Regions from separate parts of the Thalassotalea sp. PS06 genome, predicted to be linked through region 2. Evidence: predicted binding sites of a transcription regulator. Region 2 holds the regulator's gene; each other region holds the start of a gene.
What was found. The regulator LexA, encoded in region 2, represses DNA repair genes until DNA is damaged. The targets are predictions, from matches to a motif close to TACTGTATNNNNATACAGTA.
Positions count from the first base shown of each region.

Region 1: the regulator LexA is predicted to act here: its motif matches at 2,327-2,346, upstream of FNC98_RS06505 (DNA recombination protein RmuC).
Region 3: the regulator LexA is predicted to act here: its motif matches at 1,453-1,472, upstream of imuA (translesion DNA synthesis-associated protein ImuA).

Region 1 covers NZ_CP041638.1:1,481,876-1,485,892, forward strand. Annotated here, with positions in the region: gene FNC98_RS06485 (ERAP1-like C-terminal domain-containing protein) at 1-334, shown strand, start outside; gene rsgA (ribosome small subunit-dependent GTPase A) at 350-1,396, shown strand; gene FNC98_RS17075 (hypothetical protein) at 1,453-1,578, shown strand; gene FNC98_RS16945 (gamma-glutamylcyclotransferase) at 1,533-1,736, shown strand; gene FNC98_RS06500 (methylglyoxal synthase) at 1,762-2,220, opposite strand; gene FNC98_RS06505 (DNA recombination protein RmuC) at 2,428-3,723, shown strand; gene FNC98_RS06510 (hypothetical protein) at 3,830-4,017, shown strand, end outside.
Region 2 covers NZ_CP041638.1:3,459,678-3,463,694, reverse strand. Annotated here, with positions in the region: gene coxB (cytochrome c oxidase subunit II) at 1-462, opposite strand, end outside; gene lexA (transcriptional repressor LexA) at 1,172-1,786, opposite strand; gene FNC98_RS15320 (hypothetical protein) at 1,994-2,710, shown strand; gene FNC98_RS15315 (hypothetical protein) at 2,826-3,194, shown strand; gene FNC98_RS15310 (LysR family transcriptional regulator) at 3,581-4,017, opposite strand, start outside.
Region 3 covers NZ_CP041638.1:913,953-917,969, forward strand. Annotated here, with positions in the region: gene FNC98_RS03995 (Y-family DNA polymerase) at 1-663, opposite strand, end outside; gene imuA (translesion DNA synthesis-associated protein ImuA) at 668-1,345, opposite strand; gene FNC98_RS04005 (SOS response-associated peptidase family protein) at 1,509-2,216, shown strand; gene FNC98_RS04010 (DUF2189 domain-containing protein) at 2,296-3,156, shown strand; gene FNC98_RS04015 (EF-hand domain-containing protein) at 3,252-3,470, opposite strand; gene FNC98_RS04020 (cation:dicarboxylate symporter family transporter) at 3,572-4,017, opposite strand, start outside.

The sequences.
Region 1 (4,017 bases), 1.8 Mb from region 2:
TCCTAAGGCCGGTTTTTCATCGGGCGAGCGCATGTATATTCTGCAACGCCTGTTTTGGCAGAACAAAGAGCAGGCTATTTTATATCAGTGGCTCGAAGATGATTTTTCCAAATGGGTTGCGAATTTACCTTTGCTATACCAGAGTGTGCTTCCGGAAGTATTTACACCATCCTGCCAGTGGGATAACGCCCAATCTTTATATGATTTCTTCAGCGACAAACGCAGTATTTTTCAAACCAGCTTACAAAAACAGCTCAGCAAAACGGCGCAGTGCCTGCAGGTAAAACAATTGCAAAAACCGCTGTTAAACGATTTTCTCGCTTCTTATAATTAACTAAAGAGATACTCCATGAGTGAGCAACCTTTAACCTTAGTTCAGCTTGGTTGGCGTCCGTTTTTTCAGCAACAACTGACTCTGGATGAATACGAAACGGTAAAAATAGGCAGGGTGGCAGAACATCACCGTAGTCAGCTTAAAGTCGCGTCTGATGAGGGAAGTTTTGATGTCGCAATAACTGCCCAGGAAAAAGGTGTATGCGTGGGCGACTGGATACTGTTTAACGATGATTTTCAGCTGGTAAGAGTGCTGGAACGTCAATCCCTGTTTCAACGAAAAGCCGCGGGAACCAAGGTTGATATTCAGTTGATTGCCGCCAATATTGATTTAGCCTTGTTGGTGTCATCGTTAAATCAGGACTTTAACTTAAGTCGAATCGAAAGATACCTGGTAATGGCTCGGGAGGCTGGCGTTGAAGCGCTGATTGTATTGACGAAAGCGGACTTAACCGATGATGCCTCTGAAAAACTGCAGCAGGTTCAGGAGCTCGACAATGGTTTACATATCCTTAGTGTTAATGGTTTGGATGCAAATCAGGTTGAGGCAATCTCTCAGTATTACAAGCAGGGCGATACCCTGGTCTTACTGGGCTCTTCTGGCGTTGGTAAATCAACGCTGGTAAATACCTTAATGGGAGAGACGGTGATGGAAACTACCGCTATCCGCGAAGATGATAGTAAAGGGCGCCATACTACCACCCACCGTTCGTTAAAGGTGCTGCCATCAGGCGCATTAATTCTCGATACACCAGGCATGCGTGAGTTGCAATTGGCAGCTGCCGAGCAAGGGGTTAATGAAACGTTTCAGGAAATCGTTGAGTTAGCAAATAACTGTCGGTTCAGTGATTGTAGCCATACCAGTGAACCTGGTTGCGCCATTCAACTGGCGCTAGCCGATGGTAGTCTCGATCAACGACGCTATCAAAGCTATCAGAAACTGTTAAAAGAGCAGGCGTTTAACAGCGCTTCCCTGGCGCAAAAACGTGCCAAAGATAAAGCGTTTGGCAAAATGGTCAATAGTATTCAAAATGAATCGAGAAATCGTAAACGCGGAAATTAGTTTTGGAATATTTATTTGTATATGGGACGTTAGCGCCGGGTAAGCCGAACCAGCATGTGCTAAAAGATCTAACCGGTGAGTGGTTCAACGCTACAGTCAGAGGAAAGCTATATCAGTCTGGTTGGGGGGGGCCACCATGGGCTTTCCGGGAATTGTTCTTGATACAGATGGCCCGGAGGTAAATGGGCAGGTGTTTGCATCAAATCAGCTGTCAGATTTCTGGTCGCAACTGGATGCCTTTGAAGGGGGTGGTTACCAACGGGTTTTGGTAAATGCCACCTTGGATAATGGTGAGACAGTGCAGGTAAATATCTATGAAGTTAAAGTTCCTGACGCGTGATAAGGTCAGGAACTTTAATTAAACGTTATTGTGTTCGCTCGGATAGATAACGTTCGTAATCTGGCACATCTTTATCGAATGGTTTTTCAAACAGGCTCGAGGTAATTAATAGATCCGCGGTAGCCACGTTACAAGCCACCGGGATATTCCACACCGCTGCCAGTCGCAACAATGCTTTTACGTCCGGGTCATGGGGTTGTGCTTCTAACGGGTCCCAGAAAAATATCATAACATCGATAACCTGCTCGGTGATCAGAGCGCCTATCTGCTGGTCACCGCCAAGAGGGCCGCTAATTAATTTGCTAATTTCCAACCCGGCTTTTGCCTCTAAAACGCTGCCTGTAGTACCCGTGGCATAGAGTTTATGCGGTCTAAGTTTTTCAGCATGAGCACTAACCCAATCAAGCAATGCTGGCTTCATATTATCGTGGGCAACCAGGGCGATGGTCTTTTGTTCTGCAGTGGTGACTTTCTTAAATAACATAGGGTTACACTAAAAAATGACTAGGAGAATAAATTAAAATAAATTGCCCTTAACTACAACCGTGTAGGCGCTGGGTTTTGCATGTTAGAAAGATTAATGGTTAAATAACTGTAAATATAATCAGTGTTTTATTGCCAAACCATGGAAAATATACAGGTTACTCATCTTTTTTTATTCTGCGCTATCGCTTTCAGTCTGCTTTTTATCATGGTTGTTGTGCTTTGGTTTAGCCATCGAAAAGCGGTTTCATTATTTCATCAGTCTCTCGAGATGTCGTCTTATCAGCAATTGAGCGAATCATTGATACCGGCGCTAACCGCGTCGATGCAAAATTGCTTTGTGCAAGGTATGCATGAGCAACAAACGCAATTGCAAAAACTGTTGTTTCAAATACAACAGCAACAGGTCAAAGTTAGCAATGAACACCATGTTAATTTAATGCAGGCGCTGCATGACCATAAAGAAAAATCTGCGCAGTTGCAGACCAGCGGCTTTAAGCAGTTAATTGAGCATTTGCAACAATCCACCCAGGCGCATCGTCAGGAGATGCAAAATAGCATGCAACAAAGCTCGAAAGCCTTGGCGCAAAGTATGAAAGAGCTGACAGAATCTACAGATAATCGCTTGAAGGACATTTCCAAAGAGGTGGAAAACCGGTTATCGGAAGGCTTTGAGAAAACCACGAAAACCTTTAATGACATCTTAAAACGCCTGGCATTGATTGACGATGCGCAAAAGAAAATTACTGAATTGTCGAGCAATGTTGTTAGCCTGCAGGAAGTGCTTGCAGATAAACGTTCCCGTGGAGCGTTCGGAGAGGTTCAGCTGAACGGCCTGATCCGTAACGTATTACCGGAAAAGCACTTTTCCATTCAACATACTCTGTCGAACGGCAAGATAGCCGATTGTGTATTGTTCTTGCCAAAACCTACCGGCAATGTGGTGATTGATTCCAAGTTCCCACTGGAATCTTATCGACGTATGCAGGACGAACAGTTAACAGCTAGTGAGCGCAAAACCGCACAAACCCAGTTTCGTCAGGACATCAAAAAACACATTAAAGACATTTCTGAAAAATACCTGATCAGTAATGAGACCGCAGATGGGGCGGTTATGTTTATCCCCGCAGAAGCCATCTTTGCAGAAATTCACGGCCACTACCCGGATTTAGTTGAAGCTGCGCATCGGGCCAGGGTATGGTTGGCATCGCCTACTACCTTGATGGCGATTTTGACCACGGCGCGTTCAGTACTCAAAGATGAAGCCACCCGCCAACAGGTGCATATTATTCAAGAACACTTGGGTCTGCTTGCCGACGATTTCAATCGATTTACCACTCGATTTGATAACCTTGCCAAACACATCGACCAGGCGGCGTCTGATGTTAAACAAATTCACACCAGCGCCCATAAGATCAGTCGCCGTTTCACCAAAATAGATCAGGTAGAAATGCTCAATGAGCCCGAGCGTAGCTCTGAATCTATGTTAGAAATGAAAAATTAACCAACCTATGGACGATTGGCGATAACTGGAAAAATTTGCCAACCATTTGTTTTGTATGACATATTGACGTACCTAACAAGTCGTAGTTCAGACAAGGAGTAATAAGGTGCAGTATCTTTATAATATGTTTCAGGATTTGAGGATTAGTGATCAGGATGTCAAACTCGATCAGGCAAAATACAGGTCTTTTCAAAACGAAGCCCATGCCCACACTTTGGCTGAGAAAATCGATCAGTTATACATTATGAATCTTGCGGCGTTAGAACTACTCAATGAACTGGGTGTCAGCAAGTC
Region 2 (4,017 bases):
CTCACCTTTGGTCACATAGTTACCATCACGGTTATCAAATTGATCTTTCGGCGTAGTGAGTACGGAATAGAACTCAATATCGGAATCAAAATACTTGTAATGCCATTTCCATTGCGAACCAGTCACCTGAATGGTGATGTCGGAATTGTCATTATTTTCCATGGCGATTAGGGTCTTAGTAGCAGGCCAGGCCATACCAATAAGAATAATAATGGGAATAGCAGTCCAAAGTATTTCAACTTTAGTGCTTTCGTGGAAGGTGGCGGGTTTAACACCTTTAGATTTGCGATGAAAAATCATCGACCAGAACATGGCGCCGAACACCACAATACCGATGGCAGTACAAATCCACATTACCAACATATGCAGCCCGAACACTTCCTGACTGATATCGGTGACACCTTTGGTCATGTTTAACTGCATGTCTGCCCAAGCTGCGCTGGAAAACAAACTCCCCAACATCAGCCAACCCAGGTTACGTCTCTTCACTAGACATCTCCTCTGCTTTAGCGAACAAAGACAGAAACAAGTGACAGGATACAACTGAATTCGATGTCTCAAATTTCCGTAAAATTTATATTTGTTATAGAGAGTTGCTTAAACCTTCAGGTAATTGATTGTCATTCTGAATGTAACTAACTCTCACTTTCTTACGTACCGCATTCCTACATCGAAGAAGTGGTAGGATTTAGCGTAATTATTATGATTATGACTAATTCAGGTTCTAGGATTACTCAATTTTTCATCAAGGTCTAGTGCTTTAAAGGGTTAATTTGCACTTTTTTTGAACGAAATCTGTAGAGTAATTGCTCATATCGTGAGCGCAGGAATTGATTTGGCAGGGAATAAGAAAAATATGAGTGCAATTTCTAGTGGTGTAAATAACACATTTATGTGCTTTACAAGTGGTTAAAAAGTATTCGTTAATTTAAGGGGGTTGGAGAAATAAACAAAGATAGGAAAAACTACCTGAAAAGGGACCGGCCAAGTATCCCTGGATGTGATTCAGGTAGTTGAAAAAATAATCGACGACAGACGACAGACTACTGAACACACTCTAAATCGTCATTCCCTGCCACGACAGGGAATCAAAGAAAGGACATTAGCACATTGCATATTCGCAAGATTGCTCTTACTGCATTCTGCCACCTTTACACTTTACTCTTCTTTTTTACATCCAATCGGCATTACGAATAACACCAACGGCAATACCTTCAATATTAAAATGTTGGCTGGTTAAATCGACTTTAATTGGATCAAAGTCTTCATTTTCTGCGTGCAGATAAACCACATTACCTTCGCGCTTGTAACGCTTGACCGTAACATCTTCTTCTACACGGGCAACAACTACCTGGCCATTGTGGATATCCGTGGTTTGATGAACCGCTAGTAAATCACCATCGAGAATACCAATATCTTTCATACTTTCGCCGTTAACGCGCAGCAGGTAATCTGCGGCAGGGTGAAACAGGTTGCCATCTATCTGGTATCTATCTTCAACATGTTCCTGAGCAAGAATCGGTTCACCCGCAGCAACGCGACCAATTAATGGTAATCCAAGCTCTTCGTTATGCTCGTCCGCTAAGCGAATACCACGAGAAGTACCTGGTAACATTTCGATAAAACCTTTCTTGGCGAGCGCCTTTAAATGCTCCTCCGCAGCATTCGCTGATTTAAAGCCGAAAAAATCGGCAATCTCCGCTCGTGTTGGCGGCATACCAGTGTCTGCGATCTTTTCTTTTATTAAATCAAAAATTTGTGATTGGCGTGGGGTTAACGGACGCATAACATTCCTGTCTATCTGTACAGTACATTGTACTGTCAGTATATACAGTTGATTATCAAAAGCAAATCAAAACTGGTTTAAGGTGATTTTTGAATAATCCTTAAACTGATTCCCTAATTGCCATGTCTGGAAGATGTTTATATAGTGAACGAAAAGCATTGATGAGGTGTGTGGTATCAAGGCATTTAATTTCACAAGGAAGATACCATGCAACAAGATGATAACTATAAGCGCGTATATCTTTGGTTAATGATCCCCTTGGTGATCACCCTATGCGGTTTTTCATTAAGCTATTTTTTACGGTTTGCGCAAATGAGCTGGGAACAGCATGCCCATGGCTTGTCGGCCATGTTGTGGATGTTGCTGTTAATCGTGCAACCATACATTGCGGTCAATAAGAATAACCGCTCGCTGCATAGAAACCTCGGAAAATTAGGCATACTGCTGGCCGGTATTGTTGCAGGTACAGCGATATCGGCGATTGACAATAATATTGCTTTCGCATTAAAAGACGGCACCCCAGAGCCATTTAAGGTATTCATGTATGGCGTCAGTATTGTTGATTTGTTTCTGGTTTCGGGGTTTATTTATCTGGTCGCGAAAGCCATTCTCAACACCAAGGATACCCGTGAACACAGCACTTACATGATAGCGACAGCCCTATTGCTGTTATCTCCAGGATTAACCCGGTTACTGGTTTACATTGGGGCATTGGGTTTTGATCTGAAAATTATTCCCCTGCACACCTTACCCATTGCAACCGCCACGGTATTACTGGCTTCTAGCTGGTTTATGTATCGTTATAATCGTCTTAATCATCCCGCCTACTATGTGATTTTATTGGTGTCTGTTTCGGCATTTGCGGTGCCGATAATGGGAGAAAGCGAATCAGTCAGAGAACTGATGGATAGAGTTTTTGCTTAAAAGAATGCAGGTGTTTATATTTATTTTTATCTAATCAAGTGTTAGAAAACATCTATTTTTATCTATGTAAAAAATGATCCATCCTTTTTAAAGAGTTTATTAGAAGGGGTTGATTATGAAATGTTTTATTCGAGCAAATAATATCAAAATGACGTCCCGCTACCGGGCTTTCATACAACGCGAAGTTGAGCACGCCTTTGCCCGTGTTGATGAAAGAATCCGTTATGTGGTGGTAAGCTTTCGAGATATCAATGGCACCCGGGGTGGACGTGATAAACAGTGTTCGGTGAGGGTTGCCGGCGATCGGGTCTTTGATGTTCATATCATGGCCGCCCAGGACAGTGTGCATCTGGCATTTTCCAACGCATTGGGCAGGGCTCAGCAAACCTTTATCCGCCGGGTGAAAAAAGTTCTGTGTCGTTTCAAACGACGTAACGCCTTGTATCGCAATCGCGATATTCGTCTGTTAACCGCATTGCATTAATTGTTATTAGAATGACTTCCTAGGTGGATTGTTTGTCGACCTCCCAACGATGAGCAATTCCTTTCGCTGTACCTTGAGTGCCTGCAAAGGCACTCTTTTTTGTATAGGGACATACTTATCCTCCCGCACCATGGATGGTAGCAAGGGAGGGTTTGTATCTCTCCTAACGAGTAGTAGCAAGGGAGGGTTTGCACATGGACATACTAATCCTCCCGTACCATGGATGGTTACCTACATGGATCTAGATATATCGATTGTGTCTGTCGTTACACGGATGTAACGTATTAGAGCAATGCATGGAGCAATTGCCGAGAACTGACAATCGATTCACGGGAGCGTTTGTATATGGGAGGTGCTAGTAAGGGTTTATTTGCTCGACATAAATATTATAACTTCACCGCTTTAACCATCATTTCCCGACCTTCAGTTTCGACATAATTCAGAAACACTTTAGCGATGGGCGACAGGCTCTGAGCCTTTAACCATGAAAATGACCATTTCGACTGGATCGGCAGAGATTCTACATTGATGACTTTGACATCATAAATTTCACCAAAGGCTAAGGTATGAGCGGACAATATTGAAACGCCGAGATTGGAGAGCACAGAATGGATAATGGCTTCATTACTGGCAATGGTCATTTTAACATTCGGTTTTATCTGTTGTTTATCAAAAAATGCTTCCGTGGCAAATCGAGTACCAGAGCCATTTTCACGGATGAGAAAGTCTTCCTGACAAAACTCTTCCAGCGTTACCCGTTTCTTTTTCGTCAGCGGGTGATTGGCTTCGGCAATGGCAACCAAATCGTTAGGCATAAACTCAA
Region 3 (4,017 bases), 1.2 Mb from region 2:
TTTTAGCTGTCCCTGCAGGCGACCCATGTAAGTGACCAGCTCGATATCAAAGCGCTTGGCAATATCGGTAAGTGGTAAACGTAAAAGATCGCCAATCGATTGCACACCAACCCGGTTAAGATGGTTAATCATTTTGTTGGATAGCTCGCTAACCTGTAATGGTAAAGGACTCAACAAACGATTTAGCGTTTGCTTGTCATCGGTAACCTGATTACAGCCACCGATGGCCAGTAACCTGGCAGCGTAGGGAGAATAGCCCGAGGAAAACTGATAATTCAGAGCCAGTTTCTGTAAATGCTGTTGCAGCAGCTGCCAGTAGTTTTCCAGCCCCTGATACAGGCTCAGCATATGACTGACCCGTAGCAACAGGCCGTTAGGCGGAAATAAGCTGATATCGGCAGTCACCATATATAGCCATTGGGCAATATAAGTAAGTTTGGTTTTTTCCTGTTTTTCATCGTATGCCAATACCTGCAGGTTATGGCACAACGCTGCCGCAGAGCCCAGGCCCATGCCCTGTTTTATCCCAGCACTTTCGGCACTTTGATTGAGTTGCAATACTTCGCTGTTACGGCCATGAACAATAGCGATGGGTAATTGCTCATCGGCCTGATATAGGCTATCCAGCTGTAGGGAAGGGAAGTGTAGATATAACCACAGCATGATGTTAACTGACTTTGGTAGTAGGGAAATACACCAGGTTATCGGGGATTTTCCCTAGGGTTAATGTCGGCCAGTGATGCTGCATATCAATATGAAAAGCTTTTGATGGCCAGCCTCGTTTACGTTTATTAATTTGTGCATCGATACCTGACGGACTAGCCGTTAAAGACATGCTTAAATCCAGAGGAAGCGACAGGGTTTCATAACGTTTTTGTCTGAGCATAAATACTCGGCTCGCGCCTTTTTCGGCAGCTAGCTGCAGGCGTTTGACCTGATGAATTTCAATGGCCTGATCTAACCAGATAAGTACCGAACCACAGGTGCCGCTTTTCAGACACTCTTCTGCTGACCACAGGGCATCTTTTTCCTTATCAGGATTGATAACAATGACCTGCTGTAAATCGATACCTTGAGAAGCCAGCATAGTGGCACTGACGTTTCCTGGTGGGTTAATGAAGATCAGTAACCTCTCTGGATCCGCGGTTAGGGTTGGTAATAATAGTCGTAGCTCGCCGATACTGGTTTCGGTTAATATTTCAATAGCGCCAGCTTTGATTAACCCTCCGTTAAGGTGTTGATCAAGCTCTAAATAACCTGAAGATTCCAGGTTTGGTTCTGGTGTTTTGATGCCGCCGTGCCACACTAAATGACGATGCTGGAGATCTTTAATTAACTTATTCATTAATACCAATTCCATTGAGTTTTTGCACAACTCAGAGTTAGGGCAGAGGTTAAGTTACAACATAGATTTCATTGGTATAGTCTTCTATATTAATGAATGGTATAAATACCTGTATATTTGTACAGTATATTCGATCTTTTTATTAAAGCAAGGCAATGATCCTATGTGTGGACGATTAAATATCAGTGATGATCCTTTTGTAATGGAGTTGATCAACTGGTTAGGTGTTGAAAACCCGAGAGAAAAAGTTAATTGGGGGCGCTTTAAGCGAGCCACGGATCCAATTTCAATTATTCGTGAGGAGCAGGGACAAAGAGTTATCAATGATGCTACCTGGTGGTTGTTACTAGATAAAACCGATACCGGGTTTAAGCCATCTCGATATACCAGCTTTAATACTCGTTACGATAAGCTTGATGTGCCGCGAAGTGCCGGATACGTGCCTTTTCGCCAGAGTCGCTGCATTATTCCGGCAAAAGGTTTTGGGGAGACTGAGTTTCAGAATAAAAAGCCGGTTCATTATTACGATTTGGAAGCCCTTGATGGTGAAGCCATTGCGTTTGGGGGCCTGTATCGGCAATGGGTACATCCGAATACCGGTGAAGTTCGCTTATCCTGCTCGGTAATAACCTTGCCACCCCACGATAGACTACGCCACATCCACTCTAAAGCTATGCCTTTAATTCTCCCCAGGCATGAAGGCTTATTAACCGCCTGGCTTGATCCGAATTACCAGCAGGTGGAAAATTTCCAGTTTTTGCTAAATCCGCACCTGCCTCAGGATCTTAACGCTTATCCTATCGATAAACCGAGCCTGCATCAGGCGATTGGTCAGTCTGAGCGAATTCAAGCTGACCAGCAAAGAGCGTAGCCAAAACATATGGTCTAAACTTTACGGCACAGGTTTACGTACAGTAATGAGAAACAAGTAGATATCGTCAGGAGGCTCTATGCCAGTAGATCATACCGCCGGTTCGAAAACCGAAAAAGACGCAGATAAAAAAGCGGAATCGGAATTCAGTGATGCACTTAAAGACAGGCCGGATGATTATTTTGTACAACGTAAGTTTGCCAAAGCTATCGACTGTCACAAGATTGATCAATCTGCGCCGTTTCACTGGTTAGCTCTGGCGGTGCAGGATTTTATCAAAGCACCGCTAATATCTTTAGTGTATGGGCTGATATTCAGCCTGATCCCTGCTGCGTTAATAGTTCTGGTGTTAGCTACCGATACCCATTTGGTGATATTACCGGCTTCTGTTGCCTTTGCCCTAATCGGTCCGGTATTTGCTACCGGCTTATATGATGTCGCATGGGAGTTGGAAAAAGGTCACAAACCCACCTTTAGGCACAGTCTTAAATCTATGTTCCGAAATCCAGTCGGCGAGTGGGGGTTTGCCATTCTATTAATGCTGATGATGCTTGCCTGGATGCGTATCGCTGCATTGATTCATGCATTGTATCCCACCACATTGAATCCTGGTTTAGAAGAAATGATGGGATTCCTGACACTAGGCACCCTCGCAGGTGCTGCATTATTGGCGGTAGTCTTTACTTTCTCGGTATTTACGCCACAAATTATGATGGAGCGTCGGGTCGATATTTTTACTGCCGTTGCCACGTCCTATAATGCGGTGATGGAAAACCTTGCCGCCATGGTGGTTTGGGCGGCGATTATTATTATTTCGGTGTTAATTGGCTTTGCCACTTCCGCGGTGGGTTTTATTATTATTATGCCGTTATTAAGCTATGCGAGCTGGCATGCATATATCGCGACCATAAAAACAATTCGTCCAAGAAAATATGAGTAATAGGATATAAAGCCTATCTAGGTTTTATCACCGTCAAACATACAAAAAGGGCCTGTAGGAAAGCTTCCCAAGGCCCTTTTTTGAATTTGAAATAATTACAGTGCTAAATCAATAATCATTTCCGTTAATTCTTCTTTGGAAATGCTATTGTCATGATTGGCATCAAATTTTTTGAAAATGCTTTCGCACATGCGCAGGCCTTTTTCCTGCAACAAGCAATGGATTAATTCGACAAATTCACTACGACTGATCGCACCGTCTTTATTTTCGTCAAAAATTTCAAATAGTTCATCGACCCATTCGGTAATTTGCATGATAGTCTTCCAATTAATTGACTTACCGTCACTCTACCCCCTTATAATCAATTTGTGAAGCGGTATTCTGTAATCAGATTTTCCTAAAATGTCATGCAGGGTTATCGCACAAAGCCAATAGGGCGTTTACCTTCAATCCAGAAGGTAAATAGGGCGTCAATAGTTTTGCCGCTTTCCTTCATTGCTATCCAGTTGTTCATAAATTGCTCAAACTCGTAGTCCTGTTTTTGTACCGGGAAAGCCATTCCTATTTCTGGCAATCTGGGTTCAGGGATGACGACGGTGTAATCGGGATACAATAAGGTCCACGCCGAAGCCCCAGCAGCGCCGTATATCATTGCATCGATACCTAACTCGTCACTGATGAAAAATTGCCGCGGCGACGATAATTCGTGTACTACATTATTTGGCATATTTTTTTTCACGGTTTTTTCGTAAAAATGAGTTTCTGGCATACCCAGGACAATACTCGGATCATCGACAATTCGTTGCCAGTCGGCATATTTGCTGCGCTCCTTATCTTTAACTAACAATGCCAGGGTTTCCT